2 regions of the Promicromonospora alba genome follow, and region 1 is predicted to be linked to the other one. Evidence: riboswitches for the same ligand, from Rfam matches in the RefSeq annotation. Region 1 holds a riboswitch; the other holds the start of a gene.
What was found. A riboswitch is a leader RNA that binds a small molecule or an ion and turns the genes downstream of it on or off. The one in region 1 is predicted to bind FMN.
Positions count from the first base shown of each region.

Region 1 (4,181 bases):
GACCTGCACGACGTCGTCGGGCACCACATCTCGGCCGTCGCGGTGCGGGCACAGGCCGGACTCGCGGTGTCGCAGACCGATCCCGGCGCGGCTGCCGAGGCTTTGCAGGTGATCGAGGAGCAGGCCTCCCGTGCGCTGGCCGAGATGCGCACGCTGGTCCGCGTCCTGCGGTCGGACGAGCTCGTCCCTGGAGAGGACGGCGGCGACGGGGCGGACGAGCTCGCTCCCGGGCCCACGCTGGCCGACGTCGAACGCCTCGCCGACCCCACCGTGCCGCGCGTCGAGGTCAACCTGGAGGGCGACCCCGCCCTGGTCTCGGCGGCCGTGGGCGGTGCGGTACAGCGCATCGCGCAGGAGTCGGTCACGAACGCGCGCCGTCATGCCCGGGGCGCCACCCGGATCGCGGTCCGCGTCACCGTCGATGAGACGTCCGTCCGGCTCCGGGTGTCCGACGACGGCGGTGCGGCGGTCTCTCCGAGCCATGGCGGGTACGGGCACGGCGGCTACGGGCTGGCCGGGATGCGCGAGCGCGCGGCGCTGCTGGGCGGCACGCTCGACGCCGGGCCCGGCGCGGCCGGCTGGACCGTCGAGGCGATCCTCCCGCTCTCGGGCGCCGCATGACTGCCGGGCGCACAACTGCCGGGCGCACAACTACCGGCAACATCAGGGTCCTCGTGGCCGACGACCAGGAGATCGTCCGTACTGGCCTCACCATGATCCTGAACGCCCAGGAGGGCATCGAGGTCGTCGGGCAGGCCGCCGACGGCCGGACCGCCGTCGAGCTCGCACAGCGGTTGCGTCCGGACGTCGCCCTGCTCGACATCCGGATGCCGGACGTCGACGGTATCGAGGCGACCAGACTGCTCGCCGGCCCCGCTGTCGCGGACCCGCTGGCGGTCGTCGTGATCACCACGTTCGACCTGGACGAGTACGTGTACGCAGCCCTGCGCGCCGGGGCTCGCGGTTTCCTGCTCAAGGACGCCGGACCGGCGCTCCTGGCCCAGGCGATCGAGGCCGCCGCGTCGGGTGACGCCCTGATCGCCCCGAGCGTCACCACGCGCCTCCTGCGCGCCTTCGCCGACGCCGGCCCGCGCGACCTGCCCGCCCAGCCGCTGGACCCGCTCACGGCGCGTGAGGAGGAGGTCCTGCTGGCGGTGGCCGGCGGCCGGACGAACACCGAGATAGCGCGCGAGCTGTTCGTCACGCTGAGCACCGTGAAGTCCCACGTCGCGAACCTGATGACCAAGCTAGGGGCGCGCAACCGCGTGGAGGTGGCGCTCTGGGCGTACGACACGGGGCGGCTCCGTCCCGCGCGCCCCACGCGCGAGCACTGACGCGGGCTGCACCCGTACTCTCGGCGACTCGTACTTTCGGCCAGGACGAGACCGGTCCGCGGGCCCATGACCTGCGTGGGTCGGGCGGAGCAGGCTCGCACCATGACCACATCCCAGGTGCGGACCAAGCCCACCAGCCGCCGCCAATGGCTCGTTCCCGCAGGCCTTCTCCTGCTCGCGCTCGTTCCCGCGCTCGGCGGTGCCGCACGCGTCTCCGAGCTGGCCTCAGACCCGGCGCTCACCACTGACAACGCGCGGTTCGTGACCCAGCCGATCCCGGTTCTGGTGCACATCGTCTGTGTGACCGTCTACAGCATGCTGGGCGCGTTCCAGTTCGTCCCGAGCCTGCGGCGCCGCAGCTGGCACCGGCTGGCGGGCCGCGTCCTGTTCCCCGCCGGGCTCGGTGCCGCGCTGACGGGGCTCTGGATGACCGCGTTCTACGACCTGCCCACCAAGGACACCGTGGTCGTCAACGGGGTCCGCTACGTGGTCGGCGTCGTGATGGTGGTGTCGCTGGTCCTGGGCGTGCGCGCGGCGCTGCGGCACGACTTCGTAGCGCACCCGGCATGGATGATGCGGGCCTACGCGCTGGCCATGGGCGCGGGGACGCAGGCGCTGCTGATCGGTCCGTACATCGCGGTGGCGGGTATGCCGGGTCCGGTCGTCAACACTGTGCTCATGACCGCTGCGTGGGTCATCAACGCGGCGGTGGCCGAGTGGGTGATCCGTCGTCGGCGGATCCCGGCCAGGGTGTGACGCAAGCCATGCCGACGTCCGCGAGGTTTGTGGCATGCTGGCAGGCAGCAGTACGCACACACGTGCTCCGGGGTCGGTGTAATTCCGAGCCGGCGGTTAAAGTCCGCGACCCGCGTCCTCCGCGAGGAGGACCGGTTGATCTGGTGAAACTCCAGGACCGACGGTGAAAGTCCGGATGGGAGGAAGCACGTGCGGCGTCGCCGTCCCTCGGGGCGTGCGTCGTCGTGACGTCGTGCGCGCGGGCAGGGCCGGCCGGCCTCGTCCGCGCTCCCGTCGTCCACCCCGGAGCACCGAAGCTCGGGGAGGACAGCATGACCCAGCCACCGCAGGGACGCGCCGCGGCATATGCGGCAGGACCCGCCGGAGCGCGCTCTCCCGCGGCCACGACGTTCGAGGCTACGACGTTCGAGACCACGACGCTCCGGACCGCCATGCGCCGCGCTCTCGCGCTGGCCGCGCAGGGCCCTGCATACGGCCCGAACCCGCGCGTCGGCTGCGTGCTCCTCGATCCGGCCGGTCAGCCGGTCGCCGAGGGCTTCCACCGCGGTGCGGGCACGCCGCACGCGGAGGCGGCGGCGCTGGCCGCCGCCCGTTCGCGTGGCGTCGACCCGCGGGGCACGACAGCGGTCGTGACGCTCGAGCCCTGCGCCCACCACGGCCGTACCGGCCCCTGCGCCGACGCCCTGATCGACGCGGGCGTCGCCGCGGTGCACGTCGCGGTCGCCGACCCGAACCCGGTGGCGACCGGTGGCGCGGCCAAGCTGCGCGCCGCGGGGATCGAGGTGACGACCGGCCTCCTCGCCGACGAGGGGGAGGAGCTGCTGCGCCAGTGGCTGCACGCCGTCCGGACCGGACGCCCCTACGTGACCCTCAAGCTCGCGACCAGCCTCGACGGACGGGTCGCCGCCACGGACGGGACGAGCCGCTGGATCACCGGCCCGCAGGCACGGGCCCACGCCCACACGATCCGCGCGCAGGTCGACGCGATCGGCGTCGGCACGGGGACCGCCCTGACCGACGACCCGTCGCTCACCGCACGGACGATCGACGGCGGCCTCTTCGAGCACCAGCCGCTCCGGGTGGTCGTCGGCCGCCGCGCGGTGCCCGACGGCGCTCGCCTGCGCGGGCCGGGCGGCGCCCTGCTGCACCTCCCCGAGCACGACCTCGGAGCGGTGCTCAGCCAGCTCGCGGAGCGCGAGGTGCGCCACCTGCTCGTGGAGGGCGGCCCCACCCTCGCTACCGCTCTGCTCGCCGCCGACGCCGTGGACGAGCTCCACGCGTACGTGGCGCCCGTGCTGCTCGGCGCGGGCGCGACCGCAGTCGGTGACCTGGGCGTCACCACGATCGGCGACGCCGCACGCTTCACCACCCACGACGTGACCCGGCTCGGCGACGACGTGCTCCTGGTAGCGCGCCGCGCCCAGCACGCTCGGCCCACCGAGGCCACCGAGTCGGTCCAGCCAGTCCAGCCCGGCCGGCCCAGCCGGCACCCCAAGGAGGAGATCTGATGTTCACCGGAATCATCGAGGAGCTCGGCTCCGTCGTCGCGCTCGACCGTCCCGACGGTGACGACGGTGCGGACGCCGTCGTGACCGTCGCGGGCCCGCTCGCCGCGTCCGACGCCCGGCCCGGTGACTCGATCGCCGTCGACGGCGTGTGCCTCACCGTCGTCTCCGTGGCGGACGGCTCGTTCGTCGCGGAGATCATGCCCGAGTCGCTGCGCCGCAGCTCGCTCGGGGGCCTCGTCCCCGGTTCCGTGGTGAACCTGGAGCGCGCACTGCCTGCGAACGGCAGACTGGGCGGGCACGTGGTGCAGGGACACGTCGACGGCATGGCGACGCTGGTGCGCCGCACGCCCGGCCCGCGCTGGGACGACCTGGAGTTCTCCGCGCCCGCAGCCCTTACCCGGTACATCGCGGAGAAGGGCTCCATCGCGCTGGCGGGAGTCTCGCTGACCGTCACGTGGGTGTCCGACGACGGCTTCGGGGTCTCGCTCATCCCGACCACGCTCGCCGCGACGACGCTCGGCAGACTGGTCCCGGGCGACGTCGTGAACGTCGAGGTGGACGTGCTCGCGAAGTACGTCGAGCG
Region 1 covers NZ_JBHSFI010000001.1:204,671-208,851, reverse strand. The annotation lists gene ACFO6V_RS01025 (sensor histidine kinase) at 1-621, shown strand, start outside; gene ACFO6V_RS01020 (response regulator) at 618-1,334, shown strand; gene ACFO6V_RS01015 (DUF2306 domain-containing protein) at 1,437-2,090, shown strand; FMN riboswitch at 2,149-2,283, shown strand; gene ribD (bifunctional diaminohydroxyphosphoribosylaminopyrimidine deaminase/5-amino-6-(5-phosphoribosylamino)uracil reductase RibD) at 2,522-3,598, shown strand; gene ACFO6V_RS01005 (riboflavin synthase) at 3,598-4,181, shown strand, end outside.

Region 2 (4,181 bases), on a different contig from region 1:
CCACGCACCGACAGCGCGGGGGAGCGGACCCAGGAGCGGTACTGGACGTCGTCGAACTCGTAGGTGCCGAGGCGGCCGCCGAAGTCCAGCCACGCGGTCGCGTGCACCGTGTCGACGAGGTCCAGGTCCTCGGGGTCGCCCGCGCGGCTGGGGCTCGGCAGCACGCGGCGCGCATCGCGCCGGGCCGTGATCACCGCGTCCTCGAAGGTGATGCCAAGGGCCCGGCGCAGCACGCTGAGGCCGTGGTAGTCGTGTGCCACGGCGACGTGCGCGTCCGTCACGGCGCCCAGCAGTCCCGAGCCGGCGACCGCGAGCTGCGCCCCGACCAGCGGTTCCAGGTGGTACTGCTCGGCGACGTGCACGCAGGCGCCGTCGTCCACGAGCCGCTGCAGGGCCGTCAGCTCCTCGACGGTGCCCGCAGCGGGTGTCTCCGTCAGGACGGGGACGCCCGCTTCGGCGAGGTCGCGGATCACCGGCTGGGCCGCGCCGGCGGGCAGGGTCAGGAGGACGACGTCGGGCCGGCCGCCGGCGAGCAGCTCGGACACCGAGGCGTAGGCGGGTGCCGGGAGCCCGGGCAGGCCCGCGGCGCGAAGGCCGCGGGCCGCCAGCTCCGCGCGGTCCGCCGCGTTGCGGGTGGCCACGCCGACCACCTCGAAGCGGTCGGGCAGCGCATGCAGCACCCGCAGCATGGTCCGGGCACGGAAGCCCGAGCCGACGATCCCGATCCTGGCCGTGCGGTCCCGTGAGGTCACGGAGCCCGACGCTACGCCCTCACGCGCCGGCGACCGCCGCCTCGTCCGGCTCCGCGGTCTCACGGCGGCTGATCCGCCACCACGCGAAGAACCCGAACAGCGTGAACAGGCCGTAGATCACGTACATCAGCGCGGTCGCCCAGTACCCGGCCGAGAACAACAGCGGGACGCCGACCAGGTCGACGGCCACCCAGATCAGCCAGAACTCGACCCAGCCCTTGGCCATGCCGTAGGTCGCGAGCACGGAGCCCATGAAGATCCAGGCGTCCGCCCAGACCGGCTCGTACGAGCCGAGGGCCCGGAAGAGCGGGGTGAGGAGCAGCGTGCCGGCGAACATGCCCGTCACCAGGCCCACGCGGGCCTGCCAGGAGGCCCAGCGCGGGTGCACGGCGACCGTGCCGACGCCGCCCATCCGCTGGGTCTGGCGCCAGCGGTACCAGCCGTAGATCGAGACGGCGATGAACATGATCTGGCGGCCGGCCTGGCCCAGCATGTCCGCTCGGGTCGCGTCGCCGAACCACGAGCCCATGAACACCGTGAAGAGCAGGATGTTGCCCACGATGCCGACGGGCCAGGCCCAGACCTTGCGGCGCAGGCCGCCGAGCGCCGACGCCAGCCCGAACAGGTTGCCGATGACCTCGCGCCAGTAGATCTGCTGGTCGGCAACCAGGAACGTCGCGTCATAGGCGGCGCGGAACCAGTCCATGTCTCTTCCCTCTCCGAAGGTCCGCACACGGGGACTCCGGGGTGAGGGTCGGCGCGCCACAAGGACACCGACGACGACGCGAGAGGGCACCCCGAAGGGTGACGGCGCGCGCCGCACGTGCTTCCTCCCATCCGGACTTTAACCGTCGGTCCTGGAGTTTCACCAGGTCAACCGAGCCCCTCCCGAAGGAGCGACCCGGGTCGCGGACTGTCACCGCCGGCTCGGAATTTCACCGACCCCGGAGCACGTGTGCATCTGCTGCACTTGAACTACTGCACTGCTGCTTGCGGAACACAGGATGCCACGGCGTCATTCCCGGCCGGAAGGGTCTCTGCCGCGGACGCCGGGTGAGCTCGCTACGCGAGCGCTTCCCGGACCGCGCGAGCCACCTCGTCGGGCCCAGCCCCGCCCGAGACGACGGTCACGACCACACGGCGGCCCGACGGCGCCCCGCCGCCCACCGGAGCGTTGCCGCCGGCGCCGAGGACGGCGGCCCGCCGCAGATCGGCGAACGCCTCCTCGAGCTCGGGCCGCAGCTCGAGCGACGGCGTGCGCAGCCAGCGCCGCAGTATCGCGTTGTGCACGGCGACGACGGACGCCGCGAACGCGATCGACGCCGTGGACGTCGACCGCTCCGGCGGCAGCGTGTCGCGCAGGTAGTGCGTGAACGCCCGCTCGTAGCGGTGCGTGGTGATGAGCTCACGGTCGCGCAGGGCCGGGACCTGCTGCAGCAGGGCGTACCGGGCGAGCGACGTCTCGCGCTGGCCCACATGGTGGTCGAACACCATGCGTGCCGCGCGGCACACCTCGAGGTACGGGTCGATCTCCGGGTCCCAGGCACGGCCGAGGTCGTGCCCGGACTCCTCGCTGGTGCGGGCGTCGGGGCGGGTGGCGGCGAGCATCACCACCACCTCCTCGAGCAGGAGCTCGTGGTCGGCGAAGACCACGTCCTCCTTCGAGCGGTACCGGCGGAAGAACGTGGCCCGGCTGACCTTTGCGGCGTCGGCGATCTCCTCGACGGTGGTCCCCTCGTACCCCTGCCGGGTGAACAGGTCCACCGCGACGTCTACTGCCTGCGCATGCGTGTGGGTACGGACGGCGGTCATGCCAGGCAGGCTACCGCGTACCCCTCGGGCTGCGGGAAAAATCCTTGAGCGATACGTGGCGGTCAAGGCCCTAGTTTTCCGGGCTCGAGATCTTGCCGGACCGCAGTCTGTGCAGGTAGCGCACCTCGCGCACGGCCATCAGGAGGCCGAGGCCACCGGGTACCGCCGACCACGGATGACCCAGTACAACTCCGACAAGGCACACCAGAAAGATCACCCCACCGCCGACGACGGTGGCGAGACTCGCCCAACGGATCCCGGTCACGCAGTGAGCGTAGTCTGCGGGCGTGACCGAGAACGCTGCCAAGCCCGTCGTCGACGTCTACGTCGACCCCATGTGCCCCTTCGCCTGGATCACGTCGCGCTGGGCCCTCGAGGTCTCGCAGCTCCGCGACGTCGACCTGACCTTCAAGCTGATGAGCCTCTACCTGCTGAACAAGGACCGGGACATCGACGACGGGTACCGGGCGCGCATCGAGCGGTCACGCGGCATCGGCCGCATCGCCGCGGCGGTCCAGGCCGACCACGGCCCTGAGGCGTTCTCCGCGTTCTACACCGCGGCGGGCACCCGGATCCACAACCAGCAGAACAAGGACTTCGACGCGGTGGCGGTCAAGGCGCTCGCCGAGGCCGGCCTGCCCGCCGACCTCGCGGCGGCGGCGACGTCCTCCGACTACGACGCGGCGCTCGCGGCCTCCCACGAGTCCGGCATGAAGCCCGTCGGCGACGACGTCGGCACGCCCACCATCCACGTCGACGGCGTCGCGTTCTTCGGCCCGGTGCTCACGCGCATCCCGCGCGGCGAGGAGGCGACAGCCCTGTTCGACGCCTCCGTGACGCTCGCGCGGTACCCGTACTTCTACGAGATCAAGCGCTCCCGCGCGACGGACCCCGCCTTCGACTGAGCGCGTTGGTCGCCCGCAGCCGACGTCGGTAGAGCGTGGCAAGGTTGAGGTCATGACTCTTGACCTGCGTATCTTCACCGAGCCCCAGCAGGGCGCGACGTACGACGACCAGCTCGCTGTCGCCCAGGCGACCGAGCGCCTGGGGTTCAGCGCGTTCTTCCGGTCCGACCACTACCTCGCCATGGGCGACGGCGACGGCCTGCCCGGCCCCACCGACTCCTGGATCACGCTCGCGGGCCTCGCCCGCGACACGTCCACCGTGCGGCTCGGCACGCTGGTGTCCTCGGCGACGTTCCGCCACCCCGGCGTCCTCGCCATCCAGGTCGCACAGGTGGACCAGATGTCCGGCGGCCGCGTGGAGCTCGGCCTCGGCACCGGCTGGTTCGGCGCCGAGCACCGCGCGTACGGCATCCCGTTCCCCGACAAGCGGTTCGGCATCCTCGAGGAGCAGCTCGCCGTCATCACGGGCCTGTGGGGCACCCCGGTGGGGGAGAAGTTCTCGTTCTCCGGTGAGCACTACGAGATCGTCGACTCACCGGCCCTGCCGAAGCCCCAGCAGTCCAGGATCCCCGTGCTCATCGGTGGTGGCGGCCCGCGCCGGACCCCCGCCCTCGCGGCGAGGTACGGCGACGAGTACAACCAGTCCTTCCCGGAGATCGATGCGATCGGCCCGCGCATCGAGGTCATCAACAAGGCGCTGGCCGACGCCGGG
Region 2 covers NZ_JBHSFI010000008.1:95,178-99,358, forward strand. The annotation lists gene ACFO6V_RS22970 (Gfo/Idh/MocA family protein) at 1-752, opposite strand, end outside; gene pnuC (nicotinamide riboside transporter PnuC) at 772-1,458, opposite strand; FMN riboswitch at 1,572-1,709, opposite strand; gene ACFO6V_RS22980 (TetR/AcrR family transcriptional regulator) at 1,815-2,564, opposite strand; gene ACFO6V_RS22985 (hypothetical protein) at 2,635-2,829, opposite strand; gene ACFO6V_RS22990 (DsbA family protein) at 2,852-3,469, shown strand; gene ACFO6V_RS22995 (LLM class F420-dependent oxidoreductase) at 3,522-4,181, shown strand, end outside.
Region 2: it holds a riboswitch for FMN, as region 1 does, so the genes downstream of both, pnuC (nicotinamide riboside transporter PnuC) here and ribD (bifunctional diaminohydroxyphosphoribosylaminopyrimidine deaminase/5-amino-6-(5-phosphoribosylamino)uracil reductase RibD) in region 1, are expected to answer to the same signal.